2 linked regions of the Dinoroseobacter shibae DFL 12 = DSM 16493 genome follow. The protein of the gene in region 1 interacts with the protein of each later gene in a pairwise test. Links are inferred from orthologs where the notes say so. Each region holds a gene or a part of one and is shown in the gene's direction. Other genes may lie near its edges.

Evidence for each region.
Region 2: the proteins of def (region 1) and rplV interact in binary tests that used the Escherichia coli proteins (3 or more experiments, as listed by UniProt). The link is inferred for Dinoroseobacter shibae DFL 12 = DSM 16493 from one-to-one orthologs.

What each region holds. Positions count from the first base shown.
Region 1 is NC_009952.1:179,014-189,395, forward strand. The notes cover bases 2,845-5,834. They hold def (peptide deformylase), read left to right. Parts: upstream 2,845-4,072; coding sequence 4,073-4,597; downstream 4,598-5,834. Other genes in these bases: DSHI_RS00885 (MalY/PatB family protein), read right to left, coding at 2,845-3,960; def (peptide deformylase), read left to right, coding at 4,670-5,176; fmt (methionyl-tRNA formyltransferase), read left to right, coding at 5,173-5,834. Outside these bases: cobJ (precorrin-3B C(17)-methyltransferase), read left to right, coding at 1-1,470; cobM (precorrin-4 C(11)-methyltransferase), read left to right, coding at 1,594-2,370; DSHI_RS00880 (hypothetical protein), read left to right, coding at 2,431-2,784; more of DSHI_RS00885, read right to left, coding at 2,788-2,844; more of fmt, read left to right, coding at 5,835-6,072; rnhA (ribonuclease HI), read right to left, coding at 6,177-6,650; DSHI_RS00910 (class I SAM-dependent DNA methyltransferase), read right to left, coding at 6,643-7,242; DSHI_RS00915 (DUF3429 domain-containing protein), read right to left, coding at 7,239-7,691; DSHI_RS00920 (phosphatidate cytidylyltransferase), read right to left, coding at 7,731-8,681; DSHI_RS00925 (lysophospholipid acyltransferase family protein), read right to left, coding at 8,678-9,331; DSHI_RS00930 (LysE family translocator), read right to left, coding at 9,354-9,968. UniProt on the Escherichia coli protein: Removes the formyl group from the N-terminal Met of newly synthesized proteins. Requires at least a dipeptide for an efficient rate of reaction. N-terminal L-methionine is a prerequisite for activity but the enzyme has broad specificity at other positions.
Region 2 is NC_009952.1:283,039-293,179, forward strand. Bases 2,440-5,188 are described here. They hold rplV (50S ribosomal protein L22), read left to right. Parts: upstream 2,440-3,498; coding sequence 3,499-3,879; downstream 3,880-5,188. Other genes in these bases: rplB (50S ribosomal protein L2), read left to right, coding at 2,440-3,213; rpsS (30S ribosomal protein S19), read left to right, coding at 3,217-3,495; rpsC (30S ribosomal protein S3), read left to right, coding at 3,879-4,601; rplP (50S ribosomal protein L16), read left to right, coding at 4,615-5,028; DSHI_RS01445 (DUF6552 family protein), read left to right, coding at 5,179-5,188. Outside these bases: DSHI_RS01405 (DUF433 domain-containing protein), read left to right, coding at 70-699; DSHI_RS01410 (DUF5615 family PIN-like protein), read left to right, coding at 714-1,082; DSHI_RS01415 (outer membrane protein), read left to right, coding at 1,461-2,075; more of rplB, read left to right, coding at 2,371-2,439; more of DSHI_RS01445, read left to right, coding at 5,189-5,409; DSHI_RS01450 (DUF4149 domain-containing protein), read right to left, coding at 5,982-6,371; DSHI_RS01455 (2OG-Fe(II) oxygenase family protein), read right to left, coding at 6,423-7,043; rpmC (50S ribosomal protein L29), read left to right, coding at 7,236-7,442; rpsQ (30S ribosomal protein S17), read left to right, coding at 7,455-7,685; rplN (50S ribosomal protein L14), read left to right, coding at 7,759-8,127; rplX (50S ribosomal protein L24), read left to right, coding at 8,127-8,432; rplE (50S ribosomal protein L5), read left to right, coding at 8,432-8,995; rpsN (30S ribosomal protein S14), read left to right, coding at 9,014-9,319; rpsH (30S ribosomal protein S8), read left to right, coding at 9,336-9,725; rplF (50S ribosomal protein L6), read left to right, coding at 9,738-10,141. UniProt on the Escherichia coli protein: This protein binds specifically to 23S rRNA; its binding is stimulated by other ribosomal proteins, e.g. uL4, bL17, and bL20. It is important during the early stages of 50S assembly.

The sequences.
Region 1 (10,382 bases):
CTGTCGGACCTTCTGGGCGGGGTGTCGGCGGTGACGACGGCGGGGGATGTGGCGCTCGGCGTGGCGCTGGATGCACCGCCGTCGGGCTACCGGCTGGCCAACCCGGGCGATGCGAAATCGGTGATGGCGGGGCTCTTGTCGGGGGGCGGCGCGCGTCTGACCGGAGAGGCGCTGTTCGACCTGCCCGCTGGCGAGGGGGCCGAGATCGCCGTGACCGAGGCGCCGCTGGCCGGTGGGCCGGACCGGCTGGTCTATCACCCGCAACGCTTTGCGCTCGGCGCCGGTTGCGCGCGGGATGCAGACCCGCAGGTGCTGCGGGCGCAGGTCTTCGAGATGCTGGCGGAGGCCGGGGTCGCTCCCGGTGCCGTGGCCTCGCTCAATACCCTGGGCCTGAAGGCCGACGAGCCTGCGATGCATGCGCTGGCCGCCGAACTGGGCGTTCCCTTGCGGGTCTTCACCGCGGCCGAACTGGAGGCGGAGGCCGCGCGGCTCGCCACCCCGTCCGAGGTGGTCTTTGCCGAGGTCGGTTGCCACGGGGTCGCGGAAGGCGCGGCGCTGGCGGCTGCGGGGCCGGACGCGGTGCTGGTCCAGCCCAAGCGCAAGACCGCGACGACCACCTGCGCGCTGGCCCGCGCCCCCGCGCCGATCACCGCGCTGCGCGGCCGGGCACGGGGACGGGTGTCGGTCGTGGGCATCGGGCCCGGCCAGTCGGCCTGGCGCACACCCGAGGCTAGCCGCCTGGTGGCGGAGGCGGAGGAGTTGGTGGGCTACGGCCTCTATATCGACCTGCTCGGCCCGCTGGCCGCGGGCAAGGCGCGCGCGGATTTCCCCCTGGGCGGGGAAGAGGACCGCTGCCGCTACGCGCTGGAACGGGCGGGGGAGGGGCGCAACGTGGCCCTCGTGTGTTCGGGCGATGCGGGGATCTATGCCATGGGCGCGCTGGTGTTCGAGCTCTTGGACCGGGGGCCGGAGGCGCAGGGCGTGTCGGATGCCGCGCGCCGGGTGGAGGTGATTTGCGCGCCCGGTGTGAGCGCGCTGCAGGCCGCGGCGGCGCGGGCGGGCGCACCGCTGGGCCATGATTTTTGCGCGATTTCCCTGTCGGACCTGCTGACGCCGCGGGCGGATATCCTGCGGCGGCTGCGGGCGGCGGCGGAGGGGGATTTCGTCATCGCCTTCTACAACCCGGTCTCGAAGACCCGCCGGACCCTCTTGGCCGAGGCGCGCGAGATCCTGCTGGCCCACCGGCCCGCGGACACGCCCGTCCTGCTGGCGAGTTCTCTGGGACGCCCGGAGGAGGAAATCCGCTATCGCCGGCTCGACGGTCTGGAGGTGGACGAGGTCGACATGCTCACCGTGGTGCTGGTGGGCTCGTCGAATTCGAAGCTCGCGCAACTGGGCGCGGGGCCGCGCATGTACACGCCGCGCGGCTATGCGCGCAAGATCGACGGGGACCTGTCCGATGCGGGGTGATCCAAAGGCGCAGGCTGCGCCTGCATTCGATATTTCGCCGCGCGTGGCGGGCCGGGACGCTCATGGGCCCGCGTCGCGGCGGCTGTTCACGGGGTGTGCCCGACTGATGCGGGAGGATGCGCGATGACGGTCTATTTCATCGGCGCGGGGCCGGGCGATCCGGAGCTGCTGACCCTCAAGGCGCAGCGGGTGATCGGGGCCTGCCCCGTGTGCCTTTATGCCGGATCTCTGGTCCCGGCGGAGGTGGTGGCGGGCGCGCCCGCCGGGGCACGGGTGCTGGACACCGCCCCCATGACCCTCGACGACACCCACGCCGAGATTGTCGCGGCCCATGGGCGAGGGCAGGACGTGGCGCGGGTGCATTCGGGCGACCCGTCGCTCTACGGCGCCATCGCCGAGCAGATCCGGCGCCTGCGGGCGGACGGCATTCCTTACGAAATCATCCCCGGCGTGCCCGCTTATGCGGCAGCGGCGGCGGCCTTGGGACAGGAGCTGACCATCCCCGAGGTGGCGCAATCCATCATCCTGACCCGGGTGTCGATGAAATCCACCTCCATGCCCGAGCACGAGACGCTGGAGAATTTCGCCCGAACCCGCGCGACCCTGGCGATCCACCTGGGCGTGCGCAACCTGCGCGAGATCGAGCGCGTGCTGACCCCCCATTACGGGGCCGGATGTCCGGTGGTCGTGGCCTACCGCGTGGGCTGGCCGGACCAGATGTTCCTGCGCGGCACGCTGGCGGATATCCATGCCAAGGTGCGCGCCGAGAAGATCACGCGCACGGCCCTGATCCTGGTCGGCCCGGCCCTGGGCGAAGTCACCGATTTCAAGGACAGCGCGCTCTACGATCCCGAGATGCCCCATGTGCTGCGCCCCCGCGCGCGGAAGACGGGGTCCTAGTCGCGCTTGATCTTGGCGGCGTTCGGCGCATCTTCTTTATCAGCATGAGGAGGGGATGCCATGTCGGAGTTTCTGCCCAAGGAGGTGCGCGACGGCCTCAATCAGGCCCGGGTGCGGGCCGCGCGCCGGGACAAGCGGCGCCTGCGGGTCCAGGTCGGACCGGAGGCCTACACGATCCAGAGTTTCGGAGCGGAGGCTTTTACCCTGCGCGCCGACGGGGCACCGCATCTGCGCGGGCTGGTCGATATCTACAAGGGATCCGAGCACCTCTATCAGGCGCTGATCGTGACCGCCGCTCTGGATGGGCCGGAGATGCGCTATGAGTTCAAGCGCATGACCCGCACCCGCGAGAACGTGCCGCTGGATTACGATCCGGGGCCGAACGTGCCCGCGGGGTTGATTGCCCGGCAGTAGGGATCACTGCAGGTCCGCGAAAGCGTCGGCCAGCCGGTCCACGGCTTCCTGAACCCGTGCGCGCGGCATGCCGACATTGAACCGCAGGCAGCTCTCGCCGCCCTTGCCCAGTGTATGGCCGGGCGTGGCCGCGATGCGGGCTGTGCCATAGACACGCTCGGAAAATTCCGGCCGTTCCATGCCGGTGCCCGCGAAATCCACCCAGGCCAGATAGGTGCCTTGCATCGGCATGGCCGAGAGGCCGGGGATGGCGTTCACGCCGTCATTGAAGACCGCGGCGTTGCCCTCCAGGTAGGTGCAGAGCGCGTCGCACCAGGCCGCGCCCGCCGGGGAGTAGGCCGCTCGCGTGAGGGCCACGCCCAGCAGGTTGGGCTGCATGTCGAGCGTGTTGAAGAACCGGTGAAACCGCGCGCGCAGGTCGGGGTCGGGAATGGTGACGCAGCCCGTGCGCCCGCCCGCGATGTTGAAGGTCTTGGAGGCCGAGGTGGTCATCACCAGCCGGTCGGCGATCTGGGGCGCGGCGACGTGCATCGGGATATGGGTGTGGCCTGCGAAGGTCAGGTCCGCGTGGATCTCGTCGGAGATCAGCAGCAAGTCGTGACGCTGGCAGAAATCGGCGAGCGCGGTCAGCTCCTCTTGTGTCCAGACACGGCCCGCGGGGTTGTGGGGCGAGCAGGCGATGACCATGGTCTCGCGCCCCGACAGCATCCCCGCATAGGCGTCGAAATCCATGGTGTAGACCCCGTCCACGATCGCCAGGGGCAACTCCTTCACCACCCGGCCGGTCTTGGTGATCTTGGCGGCAAACTCGTGGTAGACGGGCGAGAAGATGATCACCTCGTCGCCCGGCGCGGTCAGGGCGTTCAGCGTGATGGCGATGCCGTTGCCGAGCCCGTAGGTGGTGAACATCCACTCCCGCTCCACGGTCCAGCCATGGCGGTCGCGCATCCAGCCGATGATCGCGTCCTCATAGCTTTCCAGCCCGCAGAAATAGCCGTAATCGGCGCGGGCGAGCAGGCCCTGCATGGCCTCCTGCAGAAACGGGCCTGGCGGGAAATCCATGTCCGCGATCCACATGGCCAGCCCGTCCTCGGGCGAGACGCCGAAGGCGCTCTCCATTTTGTCCCATTTGATGCAGTCAGTGTTGCGCCGGTCGATCTCGGTGTCGAAAGTCATGCCTGTCCCCTCGGGTTTGCCGCGAGGCTAACGGTCTGGCGGGCAGGTGCAAGGCCCGCCGATCCGGGCGGGGATGTTGCGCCCGGGGGGGGCGTGGATTACATCAACCGGCATGACCATTCGACCGATCCTGATCCATCCCGACCCGCGCCTCAAGAAGACCGTCGACCCGGTCGCCGAGATCACCGACGAGATCCGGCAGCTGGCCGATGACATGCTGGCCACCATGTATGACGCGCCGGGCATCGGGCTGGCCGGGCCGCAGGTGGCCGCGATGACGCGGATCATCACCATGGATTGCGCCCCCAAGGATGGCGAGCCGGACCCGATGGTTCTGATCAATCCCGAGATCGTCTGGTCCTCGGAAGAGATGAACACCTACGAGGAAGGCTGTCTGTCGATCCCCGAGATGTACGCCGATGTGGAGCGTCCGGCGGAGGTCGAGGTCCGCTGGACCACGCTGGAGGGCGGGGACGCCAGTGCCAGGTGGGGCGGGCTCCATGCCACTTGCGTGCAGCATGAGATCGACCACCTGAACGGCAAGCTGTTCATCGATTATCTCAAGCCGCTGAAGCGGCAGATGATCACCCGCAAGATGGTGAAACTGAAGCGGGAGCGTGCCCGTGCCGAGGGCTGAATCGGGCGGTCGGCGCGGCGTCGGATTTTTGTCGGGCACGTGTCGGGCAAGTGTCGGGCAAATTGTCTGACAATGATCCGACCCTTCCTCTCCTGGCCCGATGCGCGGCTGCGGACCCCCGCCGCCCCGGTGGCCGAGATCACCGACGAGATCCGCACCGTCTGGGACGACATGATCGACACGATGGAGGCGATGCCGGGGATGGGGCCGGGCGCGGGGCTGGCCGCCCCGCAGATCGGCGTGATGCAGGCGCTGGCGGTGGTCGATGCCTCCGAGGAGCGGGGCCGGGCGATCCGGATGGCGAATCCGCAAGTGCTCCATGCCAGCGCACAGCTGCGCAGCCATGAGGAGGCGTCGCCGAACCTGCCTGGCGTCTTTGCGAAGATCGACCGGCCGCGGGCGGTGACGGTGCGGTTCCTGGATGCAAATGGCGCGGTTAAGGAGCAGGATTTCGTCGGGCTCTGGGCCACCAGCGTGCAGCACCAGATCGATCACCTGGCGGGGCGGATGTATTTCGACCGGCTGAGCAAGACGAAACGCGACATGCTGCTGCGCAAGGCAAGGAAGCTGGCAAGATGAGATTGGTCTTCATGGGTACGCCCGCCTTTTCGGTACCGGTGCTCGATGCGCTGGTGGCGGCGGGGCACGAGGTGGCGGCGGTCTATTGCCAGCCGCCGCGCCCGGCGGGGCGGGGCAAGAAGCCGCGCCCGAGCCCGGTGCAGGCGCGGGCCGAGGTGCTGGGGCTTGCGGTGCGGCATCCGGTGTCCCTGAAAGGCGCCGAGGCACAGGCGGATTTCGCCGCGCTCGGGGCGGAGATCGCGGTGGTCGTGGCTTACGGTCTGATCCTGCCGCAAGCGGTGCTGGACGCGCCGGAGCATGGGTGCTGGAACATCCATGCGTCGCTCCTGCCGCGCTGGCGCGGGGCGGCGCCGATCCACCGGGCGATCCTGGCCGGGGATGCGGAGACCGGCGTGTGCATCATGCAGATGGAGGCGGGGCTCGATACCGGGCCGGTGCTGTTGCGCGAGGCGGTGGCGATCGGGGCGGAGGAGACCACGGGGGGCCTGCATGACCGGCTGTCGGCCCTGGGCGCGCGGCTGATCGTCGAGGCGCTGGCGCGGCGGGCGGAACTGGTGCCCGAGCCGCAGCCCGAGGTGGGCGTGACCTATGCCGCCAAGATCGACAAGGCAGAGGCGCGGGTGGACTGGTCGCGCCCGGCGGTCGAGGTGGACAGGCTGATCCGGGGGCTGTCGCCGGTGCCCGGGGCCTGGTGCGAGATAGCGGGCGAACGGGTGAAGCTGCTGGGATCGCGGCTGGCCGAGGGGTCGGGTGCTGCGGGACAGGTGCTGGAGGGGTTCACGCTGGCCTGCGGCGTGGGGGCGGTGGAGATCACGCGGGCGCAGCGGGCGGGCAGGAAGGCGGCCGATGCGGCGGAGATCCTGCGCGGCATGACCCTGCCCGCGCGGTTGGACTGATGCGGGGCAAGCCCGTTCGAACGGGCTTGGACACGCGATTTGGAAATCGCGTTCCAAGCGCCTTGCAAGGCGCTTGATCAAGGCGCTTCGAAGCGCCTTGGGGCTCAGCGGCCCGCTTTGGATTTGCCGGGCTTGAAGGGCGCCATGCCTTCCCGGGCCAGCGCGTCCGCGCGTTCGTTTTCCGGGTGGCCTGCATGGCCCTTGACCCATTCCCACTGCACCTCGTGCCGGGCCTGGGCGGCATCGAGCCTGCGCCAGAGGTCCTCGTTCTTCACCGGCTTCTTGGTCGAGGTTTTCCAGCCATTGCGCTTCCAGCCGTGGATCCAGCCCGTGACCCCGCCTTTCACATAGGCGCTGTCGGTCACGACGGTCAGCCTGGCGGGCCGTTCCAGCGCTTCCAGCGCGTGGATCGCGGCCAGAAGCTCCATCCGGTTGTTGGTGGTCTCGGCCTCGCCGCCCTTGAGCGCGCGCTCCTTGACGACCGTATCGCCGTCGCGGGCGATGAGCAGCGCCCCCCAGCCGCCGGGCCCCGGGTTGCCCGAACAGGCCCCGTCCGTGTAGGCGAAAAGCTCAGGCATCGGGGACCCTCCGGGAGGTGACGATGATGAAGGGATCGGTGCGGCCGGACAGCCCCTCGCCGGTGCCGAAATCCGTATGCGACACCGTCAGGCCGGCGTCGGTCAGGAGCTGCTGCAGCTCCGCGTCGGTATAGTAGGTGTAGAACCGCCCCAGCGCGTCGCGCTCTTCCCCGGTGCCGAGCTTCAGGCCCAGGTGAAACAGCCCGCTGGGGCGCAGGGCCCGGGCGATGGCCGCCAGATGGCCGGGCATCTCGGCGCGGGGCGCGTGGAGCAGGCTGAAATTGGCCCAGATCCCGTCGAAGGCGGCCGCGGCGTCGAGGTCGTCGAACCGCGCGAGCCGCGCGTCGACCCCGAGCGCGCGGGCCTGGGCCACGAATTCGGGCGTGGCGTCCATCGCCACCACCCGGTGCCCGGCCGCCTGCATCAGGGCGGCCGCGCGCCCCGGCCCGCAGCCCAGATCGAGCACATCCGCCCCGGCAGGCAGGGCGTCGAGGAAGGCCTGCAGATGCCCATCCGCGCCCTTGTCGGCGAAGCGGGCGCGGTAGCGCTCCGCCTCCCGCGCGTAGACGGCGAGGGTTTGCGGATCGCTCACACCACCACCCCGACCGCGAGGCAGGCCACGACGATGGCCGTGAGCAGCACCCGCAGGTGCATCCACCAGCGCGGCGCCAGCCCCTGCCGCCAGAACAGGTAGTCCAACGCCAGCAGCCCGATGAACCCGGCGATCAGGTTGGTCAGCGCGTTGGCCGACCCGCCGCCCACGGTGAAGAAGGCCCAGAGGGCGGGGATCACGCTGAGCCCGTAGCCGGTGGTGGCCACGGTGCCTGTGGCCTTGGTGGCAAAGCCCCAGAGCACGCCGGACATGAAGGCGAGGATGATCGTGCCGTAGAAGATCTGCACGTAAGGGCCGATGAAGCGGGGGCCGAACACCTCCATCCCGAAGGCGGCGAGGCCGGGCAAGACCAGCGTGCCCGCGCCGAAGAGGAACGGGATCAGCCCGGCGAGGCCGAGGATCAGGGCGCTGCGAGGAATGTCATTCATGGCGTCTTTCTGCCGGGCGCGAGGCCGGGCGGCAAGACCCTACGGTGTGTGAAAGAAGAACCGGACCACGTGGAAGAACACCGGGGCGGCGAAGAGCACTGAATCGAGCCGGTCGATGAACCCGCCCTGGCCGGCGAACATCGGGCCCCAGTCCTTGACGCCCCGGTCGCGTTTGATCGCGGTCATCACCAGGGTGCCGAAAAAGCCCACGGTCGCGGCGAGGCAGGCGAGCAGGGCGGCCTGCCAAGGCGCGAAGGGGGTGATCCAGTAGAGTGCCGCGCCGAGCAGGGTGGCCGAGGCGATGCCGCCGATCATGCCCTGCCAGGTCTTGGTGCGCGACAGGGTGGGCGCGATCTTGCGCCGCCCGATCAGCTTGGACCAGCTGTATTGCAGCACATCGGTGCTTTGGACCACGATCACCAGGAAGGCCAGGAGCAGGATCATCCGGTCCTCGCCGCCGGGGATGTTCAGGGTCAGAAGCGCGGGCACATGGCTCATGCAGAACACGCAGATCATCAGCGCCCATTGGGTTTCCGCGACGCGTTCGAGGAAATCGGTGCGGTCGCCCTGCAACGCCGAGAGAATGGGCAGCAGCAGGAAGGCATAGACCGGGATGAACACTGTATAGAGCCCGTACCAGCCCAGACCCACCAGCAGGAACTGCACCGGCAGCACCACGAAGAACGAGGCCGCGATGGCCCAGTGATCCGCCGTGCGTTTGGCCGTCAGCGTCATGAACTCGCGCAGGGCGGCGAAGGCGCAGATCCCGAAGAGTGTGACCACCCCGGCATCGCCGCCCAGCGAGAAGAGCGCCACCAGTGCCGAGATCGCCCACCAGGCCATGATCCGGGCGTTCAGGTTCTCGATCGTGGCGTTCTCGCCGCTGGGCGACAGGCGCTGGCGCAGCAGCCGCGCGATGACCGTCGCGAGGACCAGCAGCCCGCCGATGGCGGTGATCTCCCAGGCGAAGGGGAGGGTGGGCTCGGTCATGGCTTGCTGCCCCCATTGGGGCGCAGAGCGACCATGGCATCGGCGGCGCGGGCGAGGAAGGGGCCGATCTCTTCGCCCTCCTCGACGCGGATGGGCGCGCCGAAGGACACGGTACACAGGAGCGGGACCGGGATGACATGGCCCTTGGGCATCACGCGGTTGAGGTTCTCGATCCAGACCGGGACGAGGTCCACGGCGGGCCGGGCCCTGGAAATGTTGTAGATCCCCGATTTGAAGGGCAGGGCCGGGGCGTCGGTCATGTTGCGCTTGCCCTCGGGGAAGATGATCAGCGAGCTGCCCTCGTCCAGCGCGTCGAGGATCAGCGCGATCGGGTCCTCGTCGCCGCGATGCTCGGGGCGCCGCTCGACCATCACGGCGCGGACGACCTCATGCCCGACAAAGGCGCGGAGCCTGGATTTCAGCCAGTAGTCGCTGCCGGCCACGGGGCGGGTGGCGCGGCGCAGCCGCGGGGGCAGGACGGACCAGATCAGGATGAGGTCGGCATTGCTGGTGTGGTTGGCGTAATACACCCGTTGCCGCGGTACAGGTTCGATCCCCTGCCAGATCGCGCGCGGCGCGGTCAGCAGGCGGGCGAGCAGGATCAGCCCCCCGCCCAGCAGCCAGGCCGCGACCCCCGTCAGCAGCCGCATCAGGACGCGGGCCGGCTGCGCGTCATGCGCGCTCCAGCGCCAGACGACCGGCGAGCAGGGCGAAGACCGCCGCGAAGGACCGGTTGAGCCAGGCCATGGCGCGGGCCGAGCCGAGCACCCAGTCGCGGGCCTGGGCAGCGAAGGCGCCGTAGACGAGGAACACGGCGAAGGTCAGGGCCATGAAGACCGCGCCGAGAAGCACCATCTCGGCGGTGGCGGTAGCCGGGTTGCCCGACAGAAAGGGGGGCAGGAGGGCGAGAAAGAAGATCGACAGCTTGGGGTTCAGGATGTTGATCAGCGCACCGCGCCGGGCGATGCGCCAGCCGGGCTCGGCGGTGGTCTCGGCGCGGACCTGCAGCGCGCCGCCGTCGCGCAGCGCGCCCCAGGCGAGCCAGAGCAGGTAGGCGACGCCCGCGAATTTCACCAGGTTGAACAGGAGCGCCGAGCTGTGCAGCACCGCCGCCAGCCCGAGGGTGACGGCCAGCAGGTGCGGCACGATCCCGAGGGTGCAGCCAAGGGCGGCCCAGCCGGCGGCGCGGCGGCCTCGGCCCAGACCGAGCGCGAGAGTGTAGACCACCCCGGTGCCGGGGGCGAGGACGACCACGAAGGCGGTGAGCAGGAAAGAGGCGGTGATCATCTATGGCCCTCGGGTTACGCAACGGACCAAGGGTAAGGCGAAAGCGGTCCGCTTGACCAGCGGGTTTGCGCCGGGCGGCGGGCCTGCGTGGGGGCCAGCCCCCACCCCCCCGGAGTATTTCTGCACAGATGAAGGGGTGGGGCGCGTTGAGCTTGGCGGAGGCGTGTTAAGGTTAATGCGGTGGTGTGAGCCGGGCGGTTTGGGGGATTGCGATGTTGCGGAGGGCCGGTGCGGGGGAGTGATCGGGGGCGTCGGGGGCGCGGGTCGCCTCGAGCCAGTCGGGCTGGGCGTGATGGTGGGGATGGTGTCGCGGGACCGTGTCGCGGCAGGTCGTCGCGGCGCTTGGCGTTCGGTTTTGGTCTTTGTCCAGGGAGGGCTGAAGGGGGGCGGGCTGCATCCGCGCGGGGGCTTACG
Region 2 (10,141 bases), 100 kb from region 1 along the record:
AGGTCGAACTGTGACTGGTCACGCGGGGCATGAAGGTACTATATTCGGAATGCGACTTAGGAAGAACTCGTGGCTAACTCAGACGTCATAACCGCTTTCACGGACGAGCAAGTTTCTCGTTTGACGGGGATCTCCGTCAGGCAGCTGCGTTACTGGGATGATACGGACTTTTTTTGCCCTGAGTACGCGTGGGAAGAGCGTGGTGACCCTTTCAGCCGCATTTACAGTTACCTTGATCTCGTTTCATTGAAGGTTGTCGCCAGGCTTCGCAAGAAAGTTCCGCTTCAACGGCTGCGGATCGTAAAGCAACGACTGTCTGAGTTTGATCCCACGGTTTGGCGAGGCTTGAAGCTTTGGGTTGATGGGGATGAAGTTGCTTTCTTTCACCCAAAAACAGGGGAACCGGAGCAAGTTGTTTCGGGGCAAAAGATAATGGCGATCTCACTCGCCGAAACACTCGATGAACTGGATGCAGGGCTCAAAGAGTTTTTGAAACGAGACGACGCCTGTATCGGTCAAGTCGCCCAGAAACGTCGTGTTATGCACAACAGACGCGTTGTGGCGGGCACGCGTGTCCCTGTTTCAGCGATAAGGGCATTCCGCGAGGCAGGGTTCACCGTAACGGAGATTTTGGACGAGTATCCGACTTTGACCCAAGATGACGTTGAGGCGGCCTTGGCGGATGATGAGGCGGCTTGATACTGCCACTGTTCATGGATGAAGGCGCGCCTCGATCTGTAGGCAGGTTCCTCGCGGAAAGGAACCACAAGGTAACATATATGCAGGACGTGATGGCTAGGGGATCGCCGGACACTTTGGTCGCAGAGATTGCACAGCGCAACGAAGCGATCTTGGTTGCCGTGGATAAAGACATGCGACAGATTGCGAAGCAGAACGGTGTGGGCAAGCTGCGTTTTCGCAGTTTGCATTTACTGCAGTTTCGTTGCTCAGAGCCCCAAGCGGTCCACAGAGTCAGAGAAGCAATCGAATTGATTGAAAGCGAGTGGGAAATCGCGTGCTCTAGAGTTGCGCGCCGTTTTTGGGTGGAGATAGGTGGAAATTACATCCGTACTCACCGTTAGCTAGCCGAAGTTGCACTGCGAACGAGCCTCTACCCTAGGGCTCTGAACTCCCTGCACGACCTCATCCGCAAGGCCCTGCTTTCGGCCGGGGCGTTGCTCTTGGCGGGTTGGGGCCGCAGTTTGTGCGCTTCGGGGGTACGTCGGGCGGGGGTGGTGGCGTGCGCTGCTGAGGATTTCGGGCGCAGGAGGTGCCGGGTTTTCTGCCTGGCGTGGGCGTCGTGCCCGCCAGGCATTCCGTCATTACGGTGCAGAGGCGCCGGGGCCTGTGGCCCGCAAGCAATGAGACGCTCAAATTAATTCGCGCCCTGCGGAACCCCATGGAGTGGGGTGCGTTTGGATGATATGACTTCATCCTACTTCCACACAAAGGGGAAAGAAATGTTCCGTACTGCTACTGCGTTCGGACTTGTTTTGGCGGCTTCCACAGGAAGCCTTTACGCGGGGAACCCGGAGCCTGCGCCCGTCGCGCCGGTGATGGTGGCGCCCGTCCCGGCGCCCGCGCCCTTCTGGGCGGGTGGCTATATCGGTGCCCAGCTCGGCTACGCCTATGGCGACTTCGACATCGATGCGGCCATCGATGGCGACGACAATGATGATGGTTTCATCGGGGGTTTGACCGCCGGTTACCTGTTTGACGTGGGCTCCGGCTGGTATGTCGGCCCCGAGGTCCAGTACGACTGGGCCGATCTGGAGATCACCGAGGATGGCGGGGACACCGCGAGCTTTGACGAGATCGCGCGTCTGAAGCTCATCGTCGGGCGGGAGATCGGCAACGGCCTGCTCTACGGCACGGCGGGCATCGCCTATGGCAGCCTCGACAGCGCCGGTGACGTGTTCGACGGAATCGACGGCAGCGATACGAACTGGCTCCTTGGCCTCGGCTATGACTACCGGGTGGGCGATAACTGGACCGTCGGGGGCGAGTACATGTACCACAGCTTCGACGACGTGGACCTCAACACGCTTCACATCAAGGCGGCCTACCGCTTCTGAGGTTGACGCATCCCTCGTGACGACGGCTCAAAGCCCCGCTTCCTGCGGGGCTTTTTGCGTGGCGGGCTGGGCCTGCTCGGTGTCGGTGGGCCGATATCGCCTGTGGCGCTTGACGCCCTGACCTGACTGCCGTACGAGACCCCATCCGCAAGGCCCCGGATTCGTCCGGGGCTTTGATTTTGGTTTGGTGCCGGGCAGAGCCCCGGCCTGCGACCAAGCGAGATGGGGACCTTCGGGGCCCTTCAAACCGAGAAGCCGGGTTCTACCCGGCACGCAACAACGGAAGACAGAAAGCATGGCACTCAAGTCGTATAAGCCGACGACGCCGGGCCAGCGTGGGCTGGTTCTGATCGACCGTTCCGAGTTGTGGAAAGGCCGTCCGGTCAAATCCCTCACCGAGGGTTTGTCCAAGAAGGGTGGCCGGAACAACACTGGACGGATCACGATGCGCCGCCGGGGTGGCGGGGCAAAGCGTCTCTACCGGATCGTGGATTTCAAGCGTCGCAAGTTCGACGTGGAAGGCGTGATCACCCGGATCGAATATGACCCGAACCGGACCGCCTTCATCGCGCTGGTCACCTACACCGATGGCGAGCAGGCCTATATCCTGGCCCCTCAGCGGACTGCCGTGGGCGACAAGGTGGTGGCCTCTCAGAAGGCCGACATCAAGCCGGGCAACGCGATGCCGTTCTCGGGCATGCCGATCGGCACGATCGTGCACAACATCGAGCTCAAGCCCGGCAAGGGCGGCCAGATCGCCCGTGCGGCGGGCACCTATGCCCAGTTCGTCGGCCGCGATGGCGGCTACGCCCAGATCCGTCTGAGCTCGGGCGAGCTGCGGCTTGTGCGGCAGGAATGCATGGCCACCGTCGGTGCCGTGTCGAACCCGGACAATTCGAACCAGAACCTCGGCAAGGCGGGTCGCAACCGGCACAAGGGCATTCGTCCTTCCGTGCGCGGTGTCGTGATGAACCCCGTCGATCACCCCCATGGTGGTGGTGAGGGCCGGACCTCTGGCGGGCGTCACCCGGTCACCCCCTGGGGCAAGCCGACCAAGGGGGCCCGTACCCGCAACAAGAACAAGGCGTCCAGCAAGCTGATCATCCGCTCGCGGCACGCCAAGAAGAAGGGCCGCTGATAGATGACGCGTTCTGTTTGGAAGGGCCCCTTTGTCGACGCTTACGTCCTCAAGAAGGCCGAGAAGACCCGCGAGTCGGGCCGCAACGAAGTGATCAAGATCTGGTCGCGCCGCTCCACCATCCTGCCGCAGTTCGTGGGCCTCACCTTCGGGGTCTACAACGGTCGCAAGCACATCCCGGTGAACGTCACCGAGGACATGATCGGCCAGAAGTTTGGCGAGTACTCTCCGACCCGGACCTATTACGGTCACGCGGCGGACAAGAAAGCGAAGAGGAAGTAAGTCATGGGTAAGGACAAGAATCCCCGCCGCGTGGCTGAGAACGAGGCGATGGCCAAGACGCGCATGCTGCGCACCTCGCCGCAGAAGCTCAACCTCGTCGCGCAGATGATCCGGGGCAAGAAGGTCGACAAGGCGCTTGCCGATCTGACCTTCTCGCACAAGCGGATCGCCGTGGACGTGAAGAAGTGCCTTCAATCCGCGATCGCCAATGCCGAGAACAACCATGGGCTGGACGTCGACGAGCTGATCGTCGCGGAAGCCTGGGTCGGCAAGAACCTGACCATGAAGCGCGGGCGTCCCCGGGCCCGTGGCCGGTTCGGCAAGATCATCAAGCCCTTTGCGGAAATCACCATCAAGGTCCGTCAAGTTGAGGAGCAGGCATAATGGGTAACAAGGTTAATCCCATCGGCATGCGGCTTCAGGTCAACCGGACCTGGGACAGCCGTTGGTATGCAGACACCAAGGACTATGGTGACCTGCTGCTCGAGGATCTGAAGATCCGCGAGTTCATCAAGGAAGAATGCAAGCAGGCCGGCATCAGCCGTGTGATCATCGAGCGTCCGCACAAGAAGTGCCGGGTGACGATCCACACCGCCCGTCCCGGTGTCATCATCGGCAAGAAGGGTGCGGATATCGAAGGTCTGCGCCGCAAGATCGCGGCGATGACCGACAGCGAGCTGCATCTGAACATCGTCGAGGTCCGCAAGCCGGAGCTGGACGCGGCCCTGGTCGGCGAGAGCATCGCCCAGCAGCTGGAGCGTCGGGTGTCCTTCCGCCGCGCCATGAAGCGCGCGGTGCAGAACGCCGTGCGCATGGGCGCGCAAGGCATCCGGGTGAACCTGGCGGGGCGTCTCGGCGGTGCGGAAATCGCGCGGACCGAGTGGTACCGTGAGGGGCGTGTGCCGCTGCACACCCTGCGCGCGGATATCGACTTCGCCAATGTCGAGGCCACCACGGCCTACGGCATCATCGGGATCAAGGTCTGGATCTTCAAGGGCGAGATCATGGAGCACGATCCGCAAGCGCGCGATCGGCGTCATGCCGAGCTGCAAGAAGGCGGTGGCCCGCGTCCCCAGGGTGGCGGTCGCCCGCGCCGGGATCGCTGAGGAGTATTGAACGATGCTGCAACCAAAGCGCACGAAATTCCGCAAACAGTTCAAGGGCCGCATCCGGGGCGAGGCGAAGGGCGGGTCTGACCTGAACTTCGGCACCTACGGTCTGAAGGCCCTGCAACCCGAGCGGATCACCGCCCGCCAGATCGAAGCCGCCCGCCGGGCCATGACGCGTCACATGAAGCGTCAGGGCCGAGTCTGGATCCGGATCTTCCCGGACCTGCCGGTGACCTCCAAGCCCGTCGAAGTTCGGATGGGTAAGGGCAAGGGCTCCGTCGATTTCTGGGCCTGCAAGGTCAAGCCGGGCCGGATCATGTTCGAGATCGACGGTGTCTCCGAGCCCGTGGCCCGCGAGGCCCTGCGCCTGGCGGCCATGAAGCTGCCGATCAAGACCCGCACGGTCGTCCGCGAGGACTGGTGACCCGGTCGAAAACGCGAAAGCGTTTTCTGACCAGTTGGGTGTAGGCGGTTTTCGCAGAAAAGCGTCCGGGCCCCGCACCTTCCGAGTTTCAAGGCCCCCGCCTACACGGCGGGGGCTTTTTCGTCTCTCCCTTGCCGCGTTGGAATTACCATGACCGCAGACACGCTCAAACCCGTCGACATCGTCAAATGGATCGCCACGATCATTCAACTGATCGGCTACGGCCTGACAGGGCTCAACCTTGTGCCGTGGAACATCTGGTTCTTCTTTGCGGGTATCTTCCTGTGGTTTGCCGTGGGCGTGATGTGGAAGGACCGCGCGATCATGGTGGTCCATGTGGGCGCGTTCATCTCGCTGCTCGCGGGCTATCTGAACGCCTGATGGCGAGAGCACGTCCGTCGAGCCAGTCTCAAGCGCCTAGCGAAAATCGTTCCTATGTTGCATCGTTTGAGTAAGAGAAGACCTCGCCAGGGAACGGCTTGGTCGCGTGGAGTGCATTAAACGTGGAGCATGATCTTCTAGGCAGCTTTCTGATTTGGCCTTGGGCGTGGAATAATCTCCTCGCACTTATTCCGTTCATGTTTGGGCCACTTGCCTTCCTATCGTGGGTTGCCCATGCAAATCGACATGCTCTTGAGCGTTTTTACTTTCTATACCTGTATTACGGGCAGTGGGTTTTCTTGGCCCCCTTGGTATTCTGCCTTGGAAGTGCGCACGCTGGCCTCCGTTCTTTCGCAGAAAACCTGAGGCGGAATAGCCCTGTTCAAGAAGGGTCGGCAGTGCTCTCTTTTGAAACATATGAAGTTATGGGTGCTACAACGGCTTTTGCCGCGTTGCAGTGGGTTGAGTTCTTACTCGTTTGCTTCGTTTTACTGCATGTACAATTTTGGGTAGTTCGCTTCGTTTTCTCAAAAGACGCCGCACGACGCTGACGGTGCTCCATCCCAAGTGTTCTACCCCACCAAAACCACCGCCCAGCCCGCAAGGCCGATCTGGATCAGCTGGATCACCACCGACAGGCCGTGGAGCATACCGAAGGCTTTTTTGTCGCCGCGATCCGTGGCGGCGTTGATCTGGGCCATGAGGATCTGGCGGGCGTAGACGGTGCTGAGCGCGATCGCCGCGAACAGCCCGGCGGCCAGCGGGGAGACGAACCAGGCCGCGACCGCCGTGACCGCCGAGAGCCCGATCACCGCGAGGTAGTAGTAGGGGAAGGTGCCCCGCAGCAGTGGCCGCACCCGCTCCATCGGGAGTTGCGCGAACAGGACCGGCGCGAAGCCGAAGCTGTAGAACACCATGCCGCCCAGCAGGGTGGCGGACATCAAGAGCACAAGGTCGGTCATCGCAGCCTCCGGTTCCGGTCGCGGAACAGATAGGCGGCGTGGGCTCTCCGTCTATGCCCAGGCGTAATTGAAGCTGACGGAGATGCGTTCTTCCTCGGCCATGTTCATTGGGACCTCGTGGCGGAGCCAGCTCTCCCACAGGAGGACATCGCCGACGGCCGGTTTGGCGTAGACGAAGGTTTGCAGGTCTTCGGGGGCGTCTTTCAGCCGGGCGGGGGCGGCCATCATGCGGGCCGACCGGGGGTCTTCGAGTTTCAGGGCGGAGGTGCCTTCGGGCATGGCCACGTAGGTGGTGCCGGAGATCACCGAATGGGGGTGGATGTGGCTCGCATGCATCCCGCCCTGGGGCAGGATGTTGATCCAGATGTCTTCGAGTTTCAGCGCGCGGCCATCGAGGTCGAAGGCGAGATCCTCGGCGAAGGCGGCGACATGGGCATCGAGCGCCTTGACGAGATCGGCGAAGATCGGGAAGCGCCAGGGCAGGTCTGTGAGCGACGCGTAGGAGGTGTAGCCGGGATAGCCGTTCTGCTCGCACCAGTCCTGTCCGGCATCGTCATCTTCGGCGATCACGAGGCAGGATTTCTCCAGCTCGCCCGGGTCCAGGGCGGGTCCGAACTCGGCCAGTTGCGCGCGGTAGAGCCGGGTGACGAAGAGAGAAGTGATCGCGGGCATGGGCCTTCCTTTCCGGGTCTGGGTCGGCAACCCGACGCACCCCTTGGAAAACAGGGAAATGCGGGCTTGCCATGGGTCTCTGGGGGGCCTATACGGCCCTCTCATCTTGGACTCCACCAGAATCGAGGTGACCCGGCATGCGGCAACGCATGAAAAGGGGCCCACTGGTGACGTTGAAAAAAGGAAATGGCGATGAACGCCCAGGAACTGCGTGACAAGACGCCGGACGAGCTGCGGGATCAGCTGGCCGCGTTGAAGAAGGAAGCCTTCAACCTGCGCTTCCAGCAGGCCACCGGCCAGCTCGAGAACACTGCCCGCATGCGCTCCGTGCGCCGCGATGTGGCCCGGGTGGCCACGATCCTGACCGAAAAGGCCGCCGCTGCGGCCGCGACCGAATAAGGAGCGCCGCACATGCCCAAGCGTATTCTGAATGGCGTTGTGACCAGCGACGCGAATGCCCAGACCGTCACCGTGTCCGTGGAGCGCCGCTTCACCCACCCGGTTCTGAAGAAGACGATCCGGAAGTCGAAGAAATACCGCGCCCATGACGCCGAGAACGCGTTCAAGGTCGGGGACAAGGTCCGCATTCAGGAATGCGCGCCGATGTCGAAAACCAAACGTTGGGAAGTGATCGCCAACTGAGGCATCGCTTTCGCGATTTATCGAAACCCTGGGGCGGCTCGCATCGCTGTCTCCAAAGGTCGGGAGAAACCACATGATCCAGATGCAAACCAATCTGGATGTCGCTGACAACTCCGGCGCACGCCGTGTTCAGTGCATCAAGGTTCTGGGTGGGTCCAAGCGTAAATACGCCTCCGTCGGCGACATCATTGTCGTCTCGGTGAAGGAAGCCATCCCGCGCGGTCGCGTGAAGAAGGGCGACGTCCGCAAGGCCGTCGTCGTGCGCACCGCCAAGGAGGTCCGTCGCGAAGACGGGACCGCCATCCGCTTCGACCGCAACGCGGCCGTGATCCTCAACAACAACAACGAGCCGATCGGCACCCGGATCTTCGGGCCGGTGGTTCGCGAGTTGCGCGCGAAGAACTTCATGAAGATCATCTCGCTCGCGCCGGAGGTGCTCTGATGGCTGCGAAACTCAAGAAGGGCGACAAGGTCGTCGTGCTGGCCGGCAAGGACAAGGGCAAGGAGGGCGAGATCACGTCCGTCTCGCCGAAGACCGGCAAGGCCGTGGTTGACGGGCTGAACATCGCCATCCGCCACACCCGCCAGTCCCAGAACAGCCAGGGCGGCCGCATCCCGCAAGCGATGCCGATCGACCTGAGCAACCTGGCGCTCGTCGACAGCAACGGCAAACCGACCCGCGTCGGCTTCCGCATGGAAGACGGCAAGAAGGTCCGCTTCGCCAAGACCACGGGGGAGGTTGTCTGATGTTGGACGCTGCCACCTATACACCGCGCCTGAAGGCGGCCTATGCGGAGACGATCCGCGCCGCCATGAAGGAAGAGTTCGGTTACAAGAACGACATGATGATCCCGCGCCTGGACAAAATCGTCCTGAATATCGGCGCCGGGGCCGAGGCCGTGAAGGACAGCAAGAAGGCCAAGTCGGCTCAGGACGACCTGAGCGCGATTGCCGGTCAGCGGGCGGTCATCACCAAGGCCAAGAAGTCCATCGCGGGCTTCCGGGTGCGTGAAGACATGCCGCTCGGCGCCAAGGTCACCCTGCGCGGCGACCGCATGTACGAGTTCCTCGATCGTCTGATCACCATCGCCATGCCCCGCATCCGCGACTTCCGCGGCGTGAAGGGCTCGGCCTTCGACGGGCGGGGCAACTATGCCCTGGGGCTCAAGGAACACATCGTCTTCCCCGAGATCAACTTCGACAAGGTCGATGAGGTCTGGGGCATGGACATCATCATCTGCACCACCGCGGCTTCGGACGCGGAAGCGAAAGCGCTGTTGAAGCATTTCAACATGCCCTTCAACTCGTGACGCGCGGGAGAGACTGATATGGCTAAGAAAGCAATGATCGAACGCGAGAAGAAGCGTCAGAAGTTGGTGGCGAAATACGCCGCGAAGCGGGCCGCTTTGAAAGAGATCGCGAATGACGACAGCAAGCCGATGGAAGAGCGCTTCAAGGCGCGCCTGAAGCTGGCGGAACTGCCGCGCAACAGCTCGGCGACCCGGCTGCACAACCGGTGCCAGCTGACGGGCCGTCCGCATGCCTATTACCGCAAACTGAAAATCAGCCGGATCGCCCTGCGCGACCTCGGCTCCGCAGGCCAGATCCCCGGCCTCGTGAAGTCCAGCTGGTAAGGAGGGTTAGCACATGATGAACGATCCTCTCGGCGATATGCTGACACGTATCCGGAATGCGCAGATGCGGGGCAAGTCCACCGTGCGCACGCCGGCCTCCAAGCTGCGGGCCTGGGTGCTCGATGTTCTGACCGACGAAGGCTACATCCGTGGCTACGAGAAGGTCGCGGACAGCAAGCACCCGGAACTGGAGATCAGCCTCAAGTACTACGAGGGTGTTCCGGTGATCCGCGAGCTCAAGCGGGTGTCCAAGCCCGGCCGTCGCGTTTACATGGGGTCGAAAGACATCCCCTCGGTCCGCCAGGGCCTGGGTGTGTCCATCGTCTCTACCCCGCGCGGCGTCATGTCCGATGCAAATGCACGCACTGCCAATGTTGGCGGCGAAGTGCTTTGCACGGTCTTCTAAGGAGGTCCCGCGATGTCCCGTATTGGTAAGAAACCGGTCGAGCTGCCCACAGGTGTCACCGCCTCCGTGTCCGGCCAGACCATCGAAGTGAAGGGGCCCAAGGCCACCCGCAGCTTCACCGCCACCGATGACGTGACCCTCAAGGTCGAGGACAACGTCATCACCATCGAGCCGCGCGGCAAGTCCAAGCGCGCCCGCCAGCAGTGGGGCATGTCCCGCACCATGGTCGGCAATCTTGTGACCGGCGTCACGAACGGCTTCAAGAAAGAGCTGGAAATCCAGGGCGTGGGGTACCGGGCGCAGATGCAGGGCAACACCCTGAAGCTGAACCTCGGCCTGTCCCACGAGGTGAATTACGAGGTGCCCGCGGGCGTCACGGTCACCTGCCCGAAGGTCACGGAAATCGTGATCGAAGG